4 regions of the Nonomuraea sp. B19D2 genome follow, and region 1 is predicted to be linked to each of the others. Evidence: predicted binding sites of a transcription regulator. Region 1 holds the regulator's gene; each other region holds the start of a gene.

The links. The regulator LexA, encoded in region 1, represses DNA repair genes until DNA is damaged. The targets are predictions, from matches to a motif close to TCGAACANNTGTTCGA.
Region 2: the regulator LexA is predicted to act here: its motif matches at 1,872-1,887, upstream of recA (recombinase RecA).
Region 3: the regulator LexA is predicted to act here: its motif matches at 2,136-2,151, upstream of ruvC (crossover junction endodeoxyribonuclease RuvC).
Region 4: the regulator LexA is predicted to act here: its motif matches at 1,715-1,730, upstream of ABN273_RS29250 (DUF6504 family protein).

The regions. Positions count from the first base shown of each region.
Region 1 is NZ_JBEFAK010000015.1:99,364-102,900, forward strand. It holds gene ABN273_RS26800 (LysM peptidoglycan-binding domain-containing protein) at 236-547, opposite strand; gene lexA (transcriptional repressor LexA) at 1,487-2,194, shown strand; gene ABN273_RS26810 (family 43 glycosylhydrolase) at 2,569-3,537, opposite strand, start outside.
Region 2 is NZ_JBEFAK010000008.1:287,539-291,075, forward strand. It holds gene ABN273_RS18185 (ATP-dependent helicase) at 1-180, opposite strand, end outside; gene ABN273_RS18190 (VOC family protein) at 267-755, shown strand; gene ABN273_RS18195 (hypothetical protein) at 792-986, opposite strand; gene ABN273_RS18200 (DUF3046 domain-containing protein) at 1,031-1,225, shown strand; gene ABN273_RS18205 (hypothetical protein) at 1,222-1,494, opposite strand; gene recA (recombinase RecA) at 2,000-3,088, shown strand.
Region 3 is NZ_JBEFAK010000012.1:156,489-160,025, reverse strand. It holds gene ruvB (Holliday junction branch migration DNA helicase RuvB) at 1-554, opposite strand, end outside; gene ruvA (Holliday junction branch migration protein RuvA) at 816-1,436, opposite strand; gene ruvC (crossover junction endodeoxyribonuclease RuvC) at 1,585-2,115, opposite strand; gene ABN273_RS23375 (GNAT family N-acetyltransferase) at 2,231-3,373, opposite strand; gene ABN273_RS23370 (hypothetical protein) at 3,385-3,537, opposite strand, start outside.
Region 4 is NZ_JBEFAK010000017.1:87,283-90,819, reverse strand. It holds gene ABN273_RS29255 (serine/threonine-protein kinase) at 1-1,602, opposite strand, end outside; gene ABN273_RS29250 (DUF6504 family protein) at 1,798-2,064, shown strand; gene ABN273_RS29245 (DNA polymerase III subunit alpha) at 2,064-3,537, shown strand, end outside.

The sequences.
Region 1 (3,537 bases):
CGCCCAGGCGATCAGCCCAAGGCGGCGGCGTCGTCCGGGACGCAGAGCGGCGCGACCAACCGCGGAGGCCGGCGACGCCACCGCACACACGGAGGCGCCACCCGGCCCAAGGACGCACTGCCACCCTGCACGCAGAGGCGGGCAGTCAACCCAAGGACACACTGCCACCGGCAGACACGGAGGTGGGCGATCAACCTTGGGGACCGATGCCACCCCGGGGCGCAGGAGTGGGCGATCAGCGTAAAGCGGCGGTGTCGTCCGGAACGTAGAGTCGGGTGCCGGGCCGGATGAGTGAGCCGGGCAGCCCGTTGAGGCGCTTGATCTCCTCCACGACAGGACCCGGATCGTCCCCCTGGGTGAGCGCCTCGGCGATGCGCCACAACGTGTCGCCCTCGCGCACTTCAACCCACGGCAGGCCGGCGTGGCTGGTCACGACGACCTGGACCGCCGCATGCCCGACCGCGCGCGTGCCGAGCCAGAACCCGCCCAGTGACAGCAACGCCATCGCGACCACCAGCACGACGCGCCCGCGCCGGGTCAGCCGCAACGGCGGAGCGGACCGCCGGCGCACTCGCGCCGATGCCCGCCGCGCACGCCACCTCGCGGCTCGGCGACCCCACCGCCGACTGCTCCGCCTCCCGACGCCGGCACCACGCCGCGAACGCCCGCCCCGCACGCCGCCTTCCCCTGCGCCACGAGCGCCTCCCCGCGTTCCGGCGACACCTGCGCGACCGCCCCGAAGATCCTCCGAAGCGCCCTCGCCACCACCCCGAGGACCAGCGACCCCGCGTCTACCCGCCGTCTTCCTTGCCCCGGAAACTCCCAGACCGCCCCCTTTCGCGGCTGCCCGCGGCCGCGCGTCGGCGGCCGGCGCCCGCACCACCCCTCGATCGTTCATCCCCATCCCCCGATCCGCGTCGGCACCACCCCTGGGGCGCCGTTGCCGCCGGCCCTCGCCGGAGCTGCGGGCGGCGGCCGTTTCGTCGCCTGCGTCCGCACGGGCTCCTCCCCTGCCCGGCGGTACGGTCGCGGCCGCGTCGGCGCCGGCACGCGGAGGCGGGACCAATCGCAAATGGGGCCTTCCCCCGCGACTCGAACGGGGCCCCAACCTCTTCCCGGAATTGCCGCGGAAACCGGCCCCCGTCCGCGTATTGTCTCGTCGATCGTTACTCTGCGTGGCATCGGCGATGAGTGTGAGTCGTTTGGCGTCTTGGCTGGTCGTGTCCGCTTTTGTGGGCGTTCGCATGGTTGACCTCCTGCCGTGCGGCCTGAGGGAAAGGCCAAATAAAGATCAGCAAATCGAACACGATGTCGATCGAACTCCCGTACGATGTTGTACACCACGCAGGCGACAATTTCGAGGAAGACTCGAACAATTGTTTGAAGATGATCTTCAACAGCGATACGGTCGCTGTGTGCGACATCAGGACCACGGACCGGGAGGTTCGCCGGTGAGGCGGGCCGCCAGGCGAGGAGGAGGAAGAGCATGAGTGAGCGGGATGGCGCGAACGGGGTCAGCGACCTCGCGGTGCGCCGGCGCGATGCCCTGGGCCTGACGCCCAGGCAGCGCAAGATCCTCGAAGTCATCCGCGACTCGGTGCAACAGCGCGGCTATCCGCCCTCCATGCGCGAGATCGGCGAGGCGGTTCAGCTGACCAGCACGTCGAGCGTGTCGCACCAGTTGACGGCGCTGCAGCGCAAGGGCTACCTGCGACGCGACCCGCACCGGCCGCGCGCGCTCGAGGTGCGCCTCCCGGGCGAGCCCGTGCTGTGGGTCGACCCCGACGCGACCGACGAAGAGCCGACGATCAACCGTCCCACGGCGGCTTACGTCCCGCTCGTCGGCCGCATCGCCGCCGGTGGTCCGATCCTGGCCGAGGAGAGCGTCGAAGACGTCTTCGCGCTGCCCAAGCAGCTCGTCGGCGAGGGCACGCTGTTCCTGTTGCAGGTCAGCGGTGACTCGATGATCGAGGCCGCCATCGCCGACGGCGACTGGGTGGTCGTGCGGCAGCAGCCGGTGGCGGAGAGCGGCGACATCGTGGCCGCCATGATCGAGGGCGAGGCCACCGTCAAGACCTTCAAGCGCAAGGACGGCCACGTCTGGCTCGTCCCGCACAACTCCAACTACGAGCCCATCCCCGGCGACGAGGCCAGCGTCCTGGGCAAGGTCGTAGCAGTCCTGCGCCGGTTGTAGCCGGCCACGGCTCGTAGGGCCTCGGCGCGCGTCATATGGCACGCGCCGCGCTCCGGCGCGCGCCAAACACACCACCCGCGGGGTACGACGACCTCGCGGGCACTACCGTGTCGCCACCAACGGCACGCCTTGGCACCGGCTCCGGCGTCTCACGATGTCGTCCGGCTGCACCGTGGTCCGAGTGGGCGGCGCGTTCGCCGGTGCCCGTGCTCGGCTGCGCCGTCTCACGATGTCGCCAACTGGGCGATGCGTCGCCTCCGACGTCCGTTTCGCGCTCGGCCTCGTCTGAGGCTGTGGCATAGGCGGCGTTTGCGGGTGTGCCCCATCGTGCCGCGATCGCGTGCGACGATCACCCGCAGACGGCGGCCAGTCGCTCACTCCAGTACGAAGCTCGCGTTCCCCTTGAAGGCGCTGGTGCCGTCGTTCTGCTCCCCCCACACCAGCCCCGCCCGATGCCGCAGAAAATACCCGGGAAAGTTCACGGACTCCAGCGACACCGTGCTCGAGCCCGCCAGCCCCGCGCGGCGCGCGAAACTGGCGTCCGCGTCGAAAAGGCCGGTCCCGTCCCGCCGTTCCACCCACGCCTCGAAATTCCGGTGCCGCAGGTAGTACCCCGGGAAGTTGGTCGACTCCAGCGAGACCGTCCCCGCGCCCGACAGCCCCGTGACGAGCCGGAACTGGGAGTCGGCCAGCGGTGAGATGTTGCCCTCCAGCCGCACCCGGTAGTCCCAGTGCCGCAGCGCCTGTCCTGGCGTGTCGTACGACATCAGCCGCACCGGCGTCGCCCCGTCGGGCACCGGGATGCCGAAGTCAGGCGTCCCGTCCGCCCGCCAGTACACCTTCTGCACCCGTGTACGCCGGTTCGGGTCGTTCAGCGGGTCGCCCGAGATGTCGCGGTAGTTCCGGTCGTGGTAGACGAGGATGTCGCTCTGCCCGTCCTCCGAGGTCGTGAAGGAGTTGTGGCCAGGCCCGTACTGGCTGGTCGCGGCGCTGCTGGCGAAGACCGGGTTCGGGCTCTTCGTCCAGGAGGACGCCTGCAGCGGGTCAGCCGAGGCGGAGGCGGTCAGCAGGCCGAGGCAGTAGTTGGCGTCCGTGGCACTCGCGGAGTACGTCAGGAAGAGCCGGCCGTTGCGCTGCAGCACCGAAGGGCCCTCGGCCACCTTGTAGCCGCGCGTCTCCCACGCCAGCGTCGGCACGGTCAGGCGGGTCGTGGCGCCGGTGATCGTCCACGGGCTGGCGCCCATGCGGGCGATGTACAGGTTGGAGTTGGTGGCGATGCCCGGCTCCTGCTGGGCCCAGAGCAGGTAGCGCACGCCGTTCGCGACGAACGTGGTGGCGTCCAG
Region 2 (3,537 bases), on a different contig from region 1:
GTCGAGTGACCACAGGAACGCCGCCAGCGTCTTGCCCGAGCCGGTGGGTGCGACGACCAGGGTGTTGTCGCCGCGCGAGATCGACTCCCACGCCCCCTCCTGGGCGGCCGTGGGTGCTTGGAAGGCTCCGGCGAACCATTGCCTGGTCACCTGGCTGAACTGGTCAAGGGAGCTCACCAGCACATATTGCCTCGCGCCACCGACAGAAACCGCATTGGCGCCGCGACGGGCGGTTGAGCGGGGGCCTTGGCGGACATACAGCGACCGTGACCATCGACTATGCGGCCATCGAAGCCCGCCGTGCGGAGCTCAGGCGGCGTTACGTCTTACCGCACCGGCCATCGAGCAGCGCGCGCGGCCTGCACCACATGGCCCTGCTCTCGTCGGACGTGGAACGAACCATCAAGTTCTACCAGGAGCTTCTGGAGTTTCCGCTCACCGAGATCATCGAGAACCGCGACTACAAGGGCTCGAACCACTTCTTCTTCGACATCGGCAACGGCAACCTGCTCGCGTTCTTCGACTTCCCCGGGCTCGACCTGGGGCCGTACCAGGAGGTGCTGGGCGGGCTGCACCACGTCGCGATCTCCGTCGACCCCGCCACGTGGGAACGTCTGCGCGGAAAGCTGGAGATGGCCGGCGTGCCGCACCAGATAGAGAGCGGCGCCTCCATTTACTTCAAGGACCCCGACGGCGCCCGGCTGGAGCTGCTCGCCGACCATCTCGGTGAGATGTACGGCTCACGTGTGCTGTGACCGCGGTTCGACGATGGTTCGACGCTCGTTGACGCCCTAGCGTCGCGACGGCCGGCGCGTGCGGGGCTTGCCCGCACGGGGCGCCTGCCTGATGCCGGCATGCCTTTCCGATCGCTCCGCCTTCTCCTTCTGTACGGCGAGGCGCAGCACGAGCAGCAGCCGGCGGCGTTTGGCCCTGTTGGCCTTCGTCTTGGCTGTCTTCGGGGGTGAAGACTTGGGGGTCTTTGGCATGGGGATGTCTTACCCACGCCCCGGGCGATTCCATACTTGGATTCATGCGCCTGACGGAGTTCTGGAGACGGATGAACGCTCATTTCGGGGAGACGTACGCCGAATCGTGGGCGCGCGACTACGTGCTCGCGCCGCTCGGCGGGCGGACCGTCATGCAGGCGCTGGCCGACGGTGAGAGCGCCAAGACCGTCTGGCGCGCGGTCTGCCAGGTGGAGAACGTCTCGCCCAAGCTGCGCTAAGTCTGCGCCATGTCGAGGGTCTGCCGCAGCGTGGCGGCCGTGAGCTCCAACTCGTCCGCGCTGCCCTGCCCGCCGGGCGACCACAGGAACAACCATCCGCGGTGCGACGGGGTGGCGAAGATGATCGTCTGGCGGCCGGTGCGCGGGTGCCAGACCCACAACACCGGATCCTCGGTGCCTACCATGCGGCTGACCAGGCCATGATGGGGGAGCAACTCGGCGAGCGCCTCAAGACGGGTGCGTCGTTCCCTGGTGTAGCCGCTCGCCACTCGCCACCTCCGACCCCTCGCCCCTGCAGTGAGTCTCCCCAGCTCACCGCGCGTGCAACACGTTGGAGACCAACATCGGCCGGGCGTGTTCGTGAGGATACGGAGGGGGCTCGCAGGCGACCGATGGCACACCGCCCCGGCACACCGCCCGAGCGCACAAGCCCGGCACAGCGCCCCGGCACGGCACCGGTGCACCGCCCCGAGCGCACCACCCCCAGTGCACAGGCCCGGCACACTGCCCGGCACGGCACCGGTGCACCGCCCCGAGTGCACCACCCCCAGTGCACAGGCCCGGCACACTGCCCCGGCGAGGAAGAAGGACGACTCACCTCCCCGAACACGGGAGCTTGACGGCGACCTGCGTGTTCCTGCTGTGATCGAACAGCCGTTCGGCTACGATTGACTCCGCCGGGCCACGTCTTCCCCGGCAGTCGCAGAAAATGTCGGTGGCAGGCCGTAGCTTTCACTCGACTGATCGGACCACGACCCTCCAGGGGGAGTTCCCATGGCTATCAACGACCGCGAGAAGGCCCTCGAGACCGCCCTCGCTCAGATCGAGCGACAGTTCGGCAAGGGCTCAGTGATGCGCCTGGGCGACGACGCCCGAGCTCCCATCGAGGTGATCCCCACGGGGTCGATCTCCCTTGACGTGGCCCTCGGCATCGGCGGCCTGCCGCGCGGCCGCATCGTCGAGATCTACGGCCCCGAGTCTTCGGGTAAGACCACGATCGCCCTGCACGCGGTGGCCAATGCCCAGCGGGCCGGCGGCATCGCGGCGTTCATCGACGCCGAGCACGCCCTCGACCCCGAATACGCCAAGAAGCTGGGGGTCGACACCGACGCCCTGCTGGTCTCCCAGCCCGACACCGGCGAGCAGGCGCTGGAGATCGCCGACATGCTGATCAGGTCCGGCGCCGTCGACATCATCGTCATCGACTCGGTGGCCGCGCTGGTGCCCAAGGCCGAGATCGAGGGCGAGATGGGTGACAGCCACGTCGGCCTCCAGGCCCGCCTCATGTCCCAGGCCCTGCGCAAGGTCGCCGGCGCGCTCAACAGCACGGGCACCACCGCCATCTTCATCAACCAGCTCCGCGAGAAGATCGGCGTCATGTTCGGCAGCCCCGAGACGACGACCGGCGGTAAGGCGCTCAAGTTCTACGCCTCGGTCCGGATGGACATCCGCCGCATCGAGACCCTCAAGGACGGCACGGAGGCGGTCGGCAACCGCACCCGGGTCAAGGTCGTGAAGAACAAGATGGCCCCGCCCTTCCGCGTCGCCGACTTCGACATCCTCTACGGCGTGGGCATCTCCCGCGAGGGCGGCCTCATCGACATGGGCGTGGAGCACGGCTTCGTCCGCAAGTCCGGCGCCTGGTACACGTACGAGGGCGACCAGCTCGGCCAGGGCAAGGAAAACGCCCGCAACTTCCTGAAGAACCACCCCGACATGGCCAACGAGATCGAGAAGAAGATCAAGGACAAGCTGGGCGTGGGCCCCCGCCTCGACGCCCCCGCCGAAGCCGCAGCCCCCGCCCCGGCCGCCGCTCCTTCCGGCCGCGGCTCGAAGTCCACCCCGAAGCCGGGTGACGTCTGATCGCCCACCCCATGAGTGACCCCGTCCACCCCATGAGTGACCCAGACCGGCCACAGGCGCCCCAATCCCGGGGCGCCCGGCCCGGCCCCCCTCCGCCGTCCCCGTCCTGGGGCCGCGACCTGGCCCGCTCGTCCACGGACGGCTGGCCATCGGTCGACGAGTGGCGCGATCACCGCGCCCGCCAACGCGCCTCCACCCCACCCCCCGACCCCCAGCCCGCCACAGTCGACCCTCAGGCCGGCACGGCCGGTTCCCAGCCTCGCACGGACGATTCGCAGGCTGGCACTGGAGACTCTCAGCTCGGGGTGGCCAACTCCCTGCCCGATAGTGCGGACTCCCATCCCGGGGCGGATGGTTCCCTGATTGGGACGGCTGGTTCCCAGCCTGGGATGGCTGGTGCCCAGCCTGGGGCGGATGGCTCCCAAGCAGGTACGGCCGACTCTCCGGCA
Region 3 (3,537 bases), on a different contig from region 1:
TCGTAGAAGTCCATGTGCGCGGTGAACCCGAACCGGTCGCGCAGCGGCGCCGGCAGCAGCCCTGCGCGCGTGGTGGCGCCGACGAGCGTGAACGGCGCGATGTCCAGCGGGATCGCCGTGGCTCCCGGCCCCTTGCCGACGACGATGTCGACCCTGAAGTCCTCCATGGCGAGGTAGAGCATCTCTTCTGCGGGCCTGGCCATCCGGTGGATCTCGTCGATGAACAGCACCTCGCCCTCGGCGAGCGTGGACAGGATGGCGGCGAGATCCCCGGCCCTCTCCAGCGCGGGCCCCGAGGTGATCCTGAGCGGCGCGTTGAGCTCCGCCGCGATGATCATGGCGAGCGTGGTCTTGCCCAGCCCCGGCGACCCGCTCATCAGCACGTGATCGGGCGGCCGCTGCCTGCGCAACGCGCTCTCGAGCACCAGGGAGAGCTGCTCACGCACGCGGCCCTGGCCGATGAACTCGCCCAGCCGCTTGGGCCGGAGCGCCGCCTCGATCTGCAGCTCATCACCCCCGGCATCGGGCGACACGAGCTCCCGCTCAAACCCCACGTCCCCACCTCCTCCAGGCAGCTCCCCCACCGGCACTCGCTCCCGTCACCACACCACAACGGCGAAACGCCCGACGGGATGTCGTGCGGCGGGGCTCGGCGCGATGCCGACGGCGCCGAGCCGGGCCACGGCGCCGGACCCACGTCTGGCCCGTCACGGCGAGCAGCCCGTGGCCGTTCACGACCGGCCATGACAGACGGAAACCGGCCTCGGCGTGCACGGACACGCCGGTCCCGCCGTGCGGACAGATGACGGGCGCGGTCATCGAAGGCTCAGGGCTTGGAGTGCGGCCTTCAGGAGCGCGGCGACCTGGGGCTGGCGGCCGGCGGCGAGGTCGGCGTCGGCGCGCGGCTCCACGGTGGCGACGGCCTCGTCGGCGTCCTTGCTCGAGTAGCCCAGCCCCACCAGTCCCGAGTGGACCTGCTCGCGCCACGCCGCCGCCCGCCGCTCCCCGTTGAGCGCGGCGTTGACGGCCTCCTCGGGCGTGCCGAGCCGGTCCTTAAGCTCCAGCACGATCCGCTGTGCCCCTTTCTGCCCGATCCCCGGCACCTGCGTGAGCGCCTTGAGGTCGGCACTGGCCACGGCGACGCGCAGCGCGTTGGGCGTGTGCACGGCGAGCATCGCCAGCGCCAGCTTGGGCCCGACCCCGCTGGCCGTCTGCAGCAGCTCGAACACGGCCCGCTCGTCGTCGGTGGCGAACCCGTAGAGCGTGAGCGACTCCTCCCGCACCACCAGCGACGTGGCCAGGCGCGCCTCCTCGCCGACCCGCAGCGTGGCGAGCGTGCCTGGAGTGCAGTGGGTGAGGATGCCGACGCCGCCGACCTCGATCACGGCTCCGTCGGGAGCGATCGCGGTCACCTTGCCCGACACCGACGCGATCACAGCCCACCATCCTTCCACGCCGCCACGGCCCGCACGCCGCCGGCAAGGGTCACAGCCCGACATCCTCTCGCATGACCGGTGACGACACGCCGCGGGCCCGCGGTGCGGTGGCGCGTCGCATCGCCCGCAAGGCCCGTCTCCGGGAACGTCACGACCTGGTGTCCTTCCGGGTGGCCTTGGCCAGGGCGGCGGCGAGGCGGTGCTGGGCGCCGCCGCGCCAGACGTGGCAGATGGCCAGGGCGAGGGCGTCGGCCGCGTCGGCGGGCCTCGGCATCTCCGTCAGGCGCAGCAGCCGGGTGACCATGGCGCCGATCTGCTTCTTGTCGGCCGTGCCGCTGCCGGTGATGGCCGCCTTGACCTCGGACGGCGTGTGCAGCGCCACCGGCAGCCCGCGCCGGGCCGCGCACAGCACGGCGATCCCGGCGGCCTGGGCGGTGCCCATGACGGTGCGTACGTTGTGCTGGCTGAAGACGCGCTCGACCGCCACCGCGTCGGGCCGTACCTCGTCGAGCCACTGCTCGATCCCGGCCTCGATGCCGACGAGCCGGGCGCCGAGCTCCTCGTCGGCTCCGGTGCGCACCACCCCGACGGCCACCAGCCGCAGCGGCGCGCCAGGCCGCCCCTCCACGGCGCCCACGCCGCACCGGGTCAGCCCGGGATCGACGCCCATCACCCGCACCGGCCACCCCTCCCGCACTGCCGAACATCTGTTCGGCACGAGACTCTACCCCGGCAGCGGTGCCCACGCACCGGGAACCGCCCGTACGCCCGGGGAATCGACCGACCCTGAGCGGTCAGAAGGAGTCCAGCATGTACGGCTTCGCGGCGAAGGCCGTGTCGAGGGCCTCGTCGTACCGTTCGTCGCCGGACATGAGCCCGCTCATCCGCAGCGTGGCCGTCGGGACCCCGGCATACAGCGCCGAGAACGCGTTCACGCTGAGCACGACCCCAGGCTCGGAGACCGCGGTGGCCGCGCAGGACCCGCCCGCGAACTCCAGCCGCCACGTCCCCCCGCCCAGCAACGGGTCCTCCACGGTGACCACGGCGTCGCAGGTCACGTGTGCCGGATAGCCCCGGCGCTCGACCGCGGCGGCCACGTCCAGCACCCTGAACATCCACCGCGCCTGCTTCACCTCCTCCTTGGACCGCTCGCGCAGCAGCCACAGCACCGGGTCGTCCGGGGCCACGGGGGCGACGACGTTGCGCGCGATCGACGACGCGCTGCCCACCATGGACCACAGGGCCCTGGCGGTCTCGCCGGAGCCGGCGACGAGGTTGTCGACCAGGAGGTCGTCGCCGCGCCAGCGGTAGACGACGAAGCCGTCCTCGGCGAGGTAGAGGAAGTCGTCCTCGATCCCCAGCCACAGGCTCCAGGTGCCCTCGTCCCAGGTGACGGGGCCGCTGGAGCGGGCGGCGGCGTGGACGCGGTGGAGCACGGAGACGAGCTCGGCGGCGTCGCCCGGGCCCATCCTGCGCAGCTTGACCTGCCCGGACGGTCTGATCTGGCGCAGCGCCTCGGCGGGGAGCGTCACGTTGTGCTGGGCCCCGGCGTGCTCGTAGCCGACCGAGCGGTAGAGGGGCGTGGTCGCCGGGTAGAGGGCGGAGACCGCGTCGCCGAGCGCGGCGGCCCGTTCGACGACGGCACGCATGAGCCGGGTGCCCAGGCCGCGGCCGCGGTCCTCGGGGTTGATGGTGACCCCCTGGATCCCCGCCATCGGCTGCGGCTTGCCGTGCCACCACTGCGTGAACTGGCGCAGCCGGGCCGCGCCGGCGAGCCTGGAGCCGTCGAACGCGCCCAGGTAGCGGCCCTCGCCGAGCGCCGGGAACACCGCCTGGCGCCACCTGTCGGCGTCGCCCGCGGCCAGCGGGCCGAACGAGCGCTTGCGGATGTCGAGGACGTCGTCCAGATCCTCAGGAGTCAGGTCGCGAATTTCCACGAAAAGACAACTTATGCAGCGGGGGTACGCGGCCGCGAACCATTTGTCGTGATAGCGAGCCTGTCCAGGTAGAGCAGCTGGGCGGCCACGACCGCGATCAGCGCGACGGCGACGACGAGGAGCGGCGTGCCGGCGCCGACGTCCGGGCCGGTGCCGGAGAAGCC
Region 4 (3,537 bases), on a different contig from region 1:
CTCGAAGTCGTCGAACGTCGTCTTCAGCATCGACCTCTCGTCCTTCGGCGTACGGGCGAAGAGCCCCACGTAGCCGTTCCCGAGCCCGTTCGGGTCATCCACCTGGTGGACCTGCTGGTCGTTCACCCACATCGTCAGCCGCACGGCCGATCCGACCTGCTCGCACGACGCCACCAGCCGGGCCTTGCCGGGCAGCTCGTCCACCTGCACCGGCTGGGCCAGCGTGCCGCCGGCCCCGTCCACGATGCGCCGGATCCTGGCCTTTCCCGTCGTGTCGAGGGCGAACTCGTAGTACGTGTCGTCATCGTCCACGTTGTGGCAGTACACGCCGTACTCGCCGGTGCCGGTGTGCCTCTTGACCTCGGCGGTGACGGCGACGACGACGGAAGACGGCAACATCGGCGTGGGCGTGGCCGAGGGGCTGGGCGTGCCGGTCGGCTTGGCGATGAGGAAGGGTATGGGGGCCTTCGCCCACCGCTCTTCCGATCCCTTCTCGACATCCAGCCCGTATGTTCCGTCCGTCCGGTATCCGTAGCTGGCCGAGGCGTCGGGGTCGTACGTGCCGGTCCAGCCGCCGGAGGTCTGCGTGAAGTCCTCGCGGTAGAGAACGCCCAGGTCGTCGGGCGGCCCGCTGGGGGCGAACACCGCCCACGCGGCCACGGACCCGGCCACGAGCACCGCCGTGGCCGCGGCGATCCCGGCGATCAGCTTGGCGCGGCCGCCCTTGGACGGCTGCTGGACGGACGTGTACGCCGTCGTGGCCTGCTGCCAGGCCACCTGCACGGTCTGCGCCGCCTGCTCGGGCGCGGCCGACCGCCCGACGAGGTGGTCGAGCAGCTGCTGCGCGGTGGGCCGCATGGCCGGGTCCTTGTGCAGCGCCGCCCTGACCAGCTCGCGCAGGGCGGGATCGACGTCGTCCAGGTTCGGCTCGGTGTTGAGCACCTGATAGACGATCGCGGGCAGCGTGTCGCCGCCGAACGGCGCCCTCCCGCTGGCGGCGAACGCGATCAGGCTGCCCCACGAGAACACGTCGCAGGCCGGGGACACCGGCTCGCCCCGCAGCACCTCGGGAGCCATGTAGCGGGGCGTGCCGACCAGCTCGCCGGTGCCCGTGACGCCGCCCAGCGTGTCGAGCGCCCGCGCGATGCCGAAGTCGATCACGCGTGGTCCGACCGGCGACAGCAGCACGTTCGACGGCTTGAGGTCCCTGTGCACCACCCCGGCGCCGTGGATGGCGGTCAGGGCGGTGGCCACGCTGACGGCCAGCGCGTCGAGGCTGGAGCCGCGCAGGGGGCCGGACTGGCCCACGGCCGCTTCGAGGTTCGGCCCCGGCACGTACTCGGTGACGACGTAGAGCTGGTCGCCGTCGAGAGCGGCCTCGAGCACCGCGGCCGTGCAGAACCTGCGCACCCTCCGGGCGGCGTCCGCCTCCCTGCGAAAGCGCATGCGGAACTGCTCGTGCTGGGTCAGCTCCGGGTTGATCACTTTGACGGCGACCCGCTGCCCAGCGGGGTCCTCGGCGAGATGGACCGTGCCCATGCCGCCGCGCCCCAGCACGCTAAGTAACCTGTAGCGCCCAATGTGGGAGGTTTCACCGCTCACGCCGCGCAAGCTTACCGATACGTCGCGGGCCTCGCAGGTGGACGTGTACGCCCTTGTGTGAGGGAAGGAGCCGGGGTGACGAACCCAGCGTACGACTTGCGCTGGAAGCCGTAAGAACATATGTTCGACTTATAAGCGCACCCGTCTTCCCCCGGGTGGCTCAGCATACGACCAGAGCCGCGGGGAGAAAGCGTCTTGAGCAGACTCTATGGCGATCCGATAGAGGTGTGGACCAGGGACGGGGAGCCGACCCAGTTCGTCTGGCGCGACCGGCTCTATCTCGTCCGCCGGGTCCTCGACCACTGGGTGGTCGCGCGCGAGTGGTGGAAGACCGGCGACGGCGATCCGGGTGAGCGCAAGTTCTGGCGGGTGGAGGCCAGCCCCGGGCGTGAGGTGGGCTCGTACGAGCTGCGTTACGACACCGCCGGCAGCGGCTGGCTGCTCCTGAGGGCGTGGGACTGATGGCGCCGCCGTTCCCGCACCTCAGCGTGTGCTCCGCGTACTCCATGCGCTTCGGCACGGCCTTCCCCCAGGCGCTGGTGAGCCGGGCGGTCGAGCACGGGATGGACATCCTCGCCCTGACCGACCGCGACGGGCTCTACGGCGCGATCAAGCACGCCCAGGCGTGCGCGGAGGCCGGGATCTCCGCGGTCTTCGGCGTGAACCTGGCACTCGACGCCCTACCCCCGCTGCCGGGGCTCGGGGTGCCCGGGCTGGACATGCCCGGGCGGCGCGCGCCGCGTCCCAAGACCGGGCCGGACGCCGAGGACCGCGTCACGGTGCTGGCCCGCGCCAAGGGCTGGTCCCGCCTGTGCCGCCTGGTCACGGCCGCGCACTACGCGGCCGAGCGCGGCACGCCCAGGGTGAGCCGCGAGCTGATCGGCGAGTGGGCGGGAGGCCCGGGCGGGGAGCACGGGTTCGGCGCCGAGGACGGGCTCGTGGTGCTGCTCGGCCCCAGGTCCGACGTGGGCCGCGCGGTGGCCGAGCGGCGCGACGAGCACGCCAGGACGCTGCTCGGCCTCTGGCGCGCCGCGGTGCCCGGAGTGGTGATCGAGCTGGTCGACCAGTACGGCTTCCGCGACGCCACCACGGCCGTGCGCATGCTCGGCCTGGCCGAGTCCATGGGCGTCCCCGCCGTGCTGACCAACGCGGTGCGCTACCTCGACCCGGCCGACCACCAGGTCGGCGACGTGCTCGACGCGGCCCGCCAGCTCGTCCCGCTGCACCCGCGCCACCTGGACCGCATGACCTCCCACGCCTACCTCAAGAGCACCAAGGAGATGCGCCAGGTGGCGACCAAGGTCTGCGGCGCGGACCAGGAGCGGGTCGCGCGGCTGCTGTTCACCACCAGGCGGCTGGCCGAGGCGTGCTCGGTGAACCCGGACGGGCTGCTCGCGCTGCGGAGCGACCCGCCCGACCTGCACCTGCCCGAGATCGGCCGCGACCCGGTGCCGCTGCTGCGCCACCGGGTGGAGGACGGGCTGATCAGACGCGGCCTCGACCGCTCCGGCGACGCCAGACGACGCCTCAGGGACGAGATGGCCATCATCGAGCGCAAGCGCCTGTCCGGATATTTCATCGCCGTCGCCGGCATCACGGACATGATCCGCGGCATGGGCGTCCGCTGCGCCATCCGCGGCTCGGGCGCGGGCAGTCTGGTCAACTACCTCATCGGCATCGGCGAGGTGAACCCCCTCGACCACGGCCTGCTCATGGAGCGCTTCCTGTCGGAGGGCCGCGTCGGGCTGCCCGACATCGACGTGGACGTGGAGTCGGCCCGCCGCCTCGACTGCTACAAGGCCATCTTCGAGCAGTACGGCGAGGCCCGCGTGGCCTGCGTGTCCATGATGGAGACCTACCGGGCGCGCAGCGCCATCCGCGACGTCGCGGGGGCCATGGGCCTGCCGCCGCACGAGATCGACGCCATCGCGAAGG